Regions from separate parts of the Shinella yambaruensis genome, predicted to be linked through region 2. Evidence: predicted binding sites of a transcription regulator. Region 2 holds the regulator's gene; the other holds the start of a gene.
What was found. The regulator PhoB, encoded in region 2, activates phosphate uptake and scavenging genes when phosphate is short. The targets are predictions, from matches to a motif close to TGTCATNNANCTGTCAT.

Region 1: the regulator PhoB is predicted to act here: its motif matches at 1,001-1,017, upstream of WMC41_RS06840 (esterase-like activity of phytase family protein).

What each region holds. Positions count from the first base shown of each region.
Region 1 covers NZ_CP150638.1:1,386,746-1,389,198, forward strand. The annotation lists gene lon (endopeptidase La) at 1-400, shown strand, start outside; gene hupB (DNA-binding protein HupB) at 606-881, shown strand; gene WMC41_RS06840 (esterase-like activity of phytase family protein) at 1,070-2,453, shown strand, end outside.
Region 2 covers NZ_CP150638.1:128,029-130,481, reverse strand. The annotation lists gene WMC41_RS00695 (GcrA family cell cycle regulator) at 324-854, shown strand; gene phoB (phosphate regulon transcriptional regulator PhoB) at 1,001-1,684, opposite strand; gene phoU (phosphate signaling complex protein PhoU) at 1,704-2,432, opposite strand.

The sequences.
Region 1 (2,453 bases), 1.3 Mb from region 2:
GACGCCGAAGGACGGCCCGTCCGCCGGCATCGCCATGGCGACCGCCATCGTCTCCATCATGACCGGCATCCCGGTCTCGAAGGACATCGCAATGACGGGCGAGGTGACGCTGCGCGGCCGGGTGCTGCCGATCGGCGGCCTGAAGGAAAAGCTGCTCGCCGCGCTTCGCGGCGGCATCAAGAAGGTGCTGATCCCGGAAGAAAACGCCAAGGACCTGGCGGACATTCCGGACAATGTGAAGAACAATATGGAGATCGTCCCGGTGACCCGCATGGGCGAGGTGATCAAGCATGCGCTGGTCCGCCGGCCCGAGCCGATCGAGTGGGACGGCACGGTCGAGGATGCCAAGGTTCCGGCGGTCGAATCGACCGACGAGGGCACCGGCGCGATCGCGCATTGAGCCTTTATGCCGGGTAAAGCATCCGGCATTTTGGAGCGAAACGGGAAAAGACCGGCCGTTCGGCCGGTCTTTTTCGTTGAAAAGCGTGTGTAAAGCCCGGATTCTCAGGGTTTTGCGACGAAATTTTCTTGCGAGGCGAGGGGCGATGCGTATTCTGCCCCCGACTTGTATGAGTCGTTTCAAACCGTATGAAAGGGGTGGAAACATGAACAAGAATGAACTCGTATCCGCAGTGGCTGAGAAGTCTGGCCTCTCCAAGACGGACGCAGCATCTGCTGTCGACGCCGTTTTCGAGACGATCCAGGGCGAACTCAAGAACGGCGGCGACGTTCGTCTCGTCGGTTTCGGCAATTTCTCCGTATCGCGCCGCGAAGCTTCGAAGGGCCGCAACCTTTCGACCGGCGCCGAGATCGAGATCCCGGCACGCAACGTGCCGAAGTTCTCGGCCGGCAAGGGCCTGAAGGACGCCGTCAACGGCTGATCCTTGGTTCGGGCAGAGCGGTTATCCACTCCGCCGCCAAACCTGAAGTTCAGGGTCGGGGTCCGGTTCTTCCGGGCCCCTTTTTATTTGCGGGAGAAGGAGCGGAACTGTCGCCGAAATGTCATCGGCCTGTAACAGGAAAGCCTCAGAACCGCCGGGTTCCTTTTGACCGGATCCCGGAGGATTTCATGAAAACCCGTTCGATCACCGCCGCCCTCGCGGCGGTCCTCGCCGCATCGGTGGCCCCTGCCGCCAGCGCCGAGCCCGTATTCAATCGCATTGCGTCCTTCGCCGTCGCCGACAACCTGCCGGAGGGCGTGGACAGGGCGACGCCGACCTCGTCCGAAATCATTGCCGCCTCCGAGGACGGCAACACGCTCGTCTATTCCGACAGCCCGAACAAGGCGATCGGCTTCATCGACATCACCGACGCCAGGGCCCCGAAGGCCGGTGGCTCCCTTTCCTTCGAGGGCGAGCCGACCTCGGTCGCGATCGCGGCCGGCAAGGCGCTCGTCGCCATCAACACGCGCGAGAGCTTCGTGAAGCCGTCGGGCGTCCTTGCCCAGGTCGATCTCGCTTCCAAGGCCATCGAGGCGACCTGCGATCTCGGCGGCCAGCCGGATTCGATCGCCCTCAACAAGGACAGGACGATCGCCGCCATCGCCATCGAGAACGAGCGCGACGAGGAGGTCAATGACGGCGCCATCCCGCAGATGCCGGCCGGCGATCTCGTGCTGCTGTCCCTCAAGGACGGCATCGTCGATTGCGGCTCGGTCAAGCATGTCGCGCTGACCGGCCTTGCCGATGTCGCGGGTGAGGATCCGGAGCCCGAATTCGTCGCCTTCAACAGCCTCGACGAGGTCGCCGTCACCCTGCAGGAAAACAACCACATCGTCGTCGTCGACGGCAGGACCGGCACGGTGAAGAGCCATTTCTCCGCCGGCACGGTCAACCTTGAAGGCATCGACACCAGGAAGGACGGCGCCCTGAAGTTCACCGGCGAGATGAAGGATGTCGCCCGCGAGCCCGACGCCGTGAAGTGGCTCGACGACGACCGCCTGGTCGTTGCCAATGAAGGCGACTGGAAGGGCGGTGCGCGCGGCTTCACCATCTTCGACAAGCAGGGCAAGGTTCTCTACGAGAACGGTGCCGGCTTCGAGCGCGAGATCGCCAGGATCGGCCACTACCCGGACAAGCGCAACAAGAAGGGCGTCGAGCCGGAAGGCATGGAAGCGGCCAGGTTCGGCGACGACAACCTGTTCTTCGTGCTCGCCGAGCGTGCCTCGATCGTCGGCGTCTACAAGGATACCGGCGGCGAGCCCGAGCTTCTGCAGCTGCTGCCCTCGGGCGTCGGCCCGGAAGGCGCCGTCGCCATTGCGAGCCGCAACCTCTTCGTGACCGCCAACGAGACCGACCTCGTCGAGGACGGCGGCGCCCGCTCGCATGTCATGATCTATGAGCATGCGGAAGGGGAGGCTGCCTATCCGCAGATCGTCTCCACCGACAAGGACGGCGAGCTGATCGGCTTCGGCGCCCTCTCGGGCCTTGCCCCGGTCAAGGACAAGCCGGGCA
Region 2 (2,453 bases):
TATCGGCATTTCCCATTGGGATGTCAACAAAATCGCGCCCGAAATGGCGCTGAACATCCCGCAAGGTGAGGATTCGCGGCACGCACGGAAGGTGTCTCTATCGAGTCACACCCGACCAGCAAGTTGGGGAAAACTCCGAAATCGATTCGCCCGGATTCCGGCGACTCTTGTCACAGAGTCCACCGGTCTCTAGGTTGAAGACCAATTACTAGACTGCATGCGGCGGAACTAGTCACCAAAAGAGTTAGGGCGTTCAGGTTCCGGACCCGTCCGGAACACGACGAGGGATTCCCGCATCCTGGGCGCCGAGCGGAGACGAAAACATGAACTGGACAGACGAGCGCGTCGAGAAACTCAAGAAACTCTGGAGCGAGGGCTTGAGCGCGAGCCAGATCGCGGCGCAGCTCGGCGGCGTCAGCCGCAACGCAGTCATCGGCAAGGTGCACCGGCTGAACCTGCCCGGCCGCGCCAAGGCCGGCGGCACGCAGGCCGCGGCACGCCCGAAGCGCCCGGCCCCGGCGACGCCGCGCCCGTCGAATTTCACGGCCCGTCCGGTCACCACCCGTGCCGTCGCCCGGCCGGCCGGCAACACCATCCCCAAGGAAGAGATCGATTTCGAGACGCAGGCCGAGCAGCTCCCGGTTCCGGCCAACGGCAACAACGTGGTCGTGCCGATGTCGCGCCGGCTGGAGCTGACCCAGCTCACCGAACGCACCTGCAAATGGCCGATCGGCGACCCGCTCAACGACGACTTCCACTTCTGCGGCAACGAGTCCCCGGACAACTCGCCCTACTGCACCTACCACCAGCGCCTCGCCTACCAGCCCTCGGCCGAGCGCCGGCGGATGCGGTAACGTTTCCCACGGCAGGACATGCGATGCGGGCCCGAAAGGGTCCGTTTTCGTTTGCGGCGCAGGATAGCCCCTCATCCGCCGGCCCCGCACAAACGCAAACAGGCCCCTGAGGGCCCATTTCCGTCCTTGGGAGGAATCCCGTTCGCTCAGGCCTCCAGTGAATAGCCCGCGCCGCGCACGGTGCGGATGACGTCCTGCATGTTGGCGAAGTTGAGCGCCTTGCGCAGGCGCCCCACATGCACGTCGACGGTGCGTTCGTCGACATAGATGTCGTGGCCCCAGACGCCATCGAGAAGCTGCGAGCGCGAGAAGACGCGGCCGGGCGAGGTCATCAGGAATTCCAGGAGACGGAACTCCGTCGGGCCGAGGCGGACCTCGCGGGTGCGGCGGTGGACGCGGTGTGTCTCGCGGTCGAGCTCGATGTCGCCGCAACGCAGCACCGTCGAGACAACCTCGGGCTTGGCCCGGCGCAGCATCGCCCGCACGCGGGCGACGAGTTCCGGCGTCGAGAAGGGCTTGACCACATAGTCGTCCGCGCCGGTGGCAAGGCCGCGCACGCGCTCGCTCTCCTCGCCGCGCGCCGTCAGCATGATGATCGGCAGGCGCTCGGTTTCCGGACGCTGGCGCAGGCGCCGGCACAGTTCGATGCCGGAGACGCCGGGCAGCATCCAGTCGAGGATGAGGAGGTCCGGCATGCGCTCCTGCAAGCGCATCTCGGCCTCGTCACCGGAGAGGATCGTATCGACCTCGAAACCTTCCGCTTCCAGATTGTAACGCAGGAGGACGCTGAGAGCCTCCTCGTCTTCCACGACGGCAATTCTGGGCACCATGAAGCGAATCCTGCTCTCTTTACTCGGACGCGTCGGCGACGCCGGCCGCGACGACGGAGGTCGAGGTATCGTCCTTAGGACGCTCGCCCTCCGGCTGCGAGCCGGTCGCCATGTAGTAGATGGTTTCGGCGATGTTGGTCGCATGGTCGCCGATGCGCTCGATGTTCTTGGCGCAGAACAGGAGATGCGTGCAGGGCGTGATGTTGCGCGGGTCTTCCATCATGTAGGTGAGGAGCTCGCGGAACAACGAGGTATAGATCGCATCGATCTCGTCGTCGCGCTCGCGGATGGCCTTGGCCTTCTCGATCGAGCGGGTGGCGTAGACGTCGAGCACTTCCTTGAGCTGCATCAGCGCGAGCTCGGCGAGGTGCTCGAGGCCGCGGGCCAGCTTGCGCGGCATGCCGGAGCTCTGGACGGCGATGACGCGCTTGGCGGTGTTCTTGCCGAGGTCGCCGACGCGCTCCAGCTCGGCGGCGATGCGGATCGCCCCCATGATCTCGCGCAGGTCCGCCGCCATCGGCTGGCGCTTGGCGATGGTGACGATCGCCTTGTCGTTGATCTGGCGTTCGGCGGTGTCGAGGATGACGTCCTCGGAGATGACCTTCTGGGCCAGCGCGGCATCCGTCGTGACGAGCGCTCGGACGGAATCGGCCACCATCTGCTCGGCCGTGCCGCCCATTTCGGAGATGCGGCGGGAAAGGTATTTCAGTTCTTCGTCGTAGATGGAGACGATATGGCTCGATGACATGGCTTTGTCCTTAATGCACTC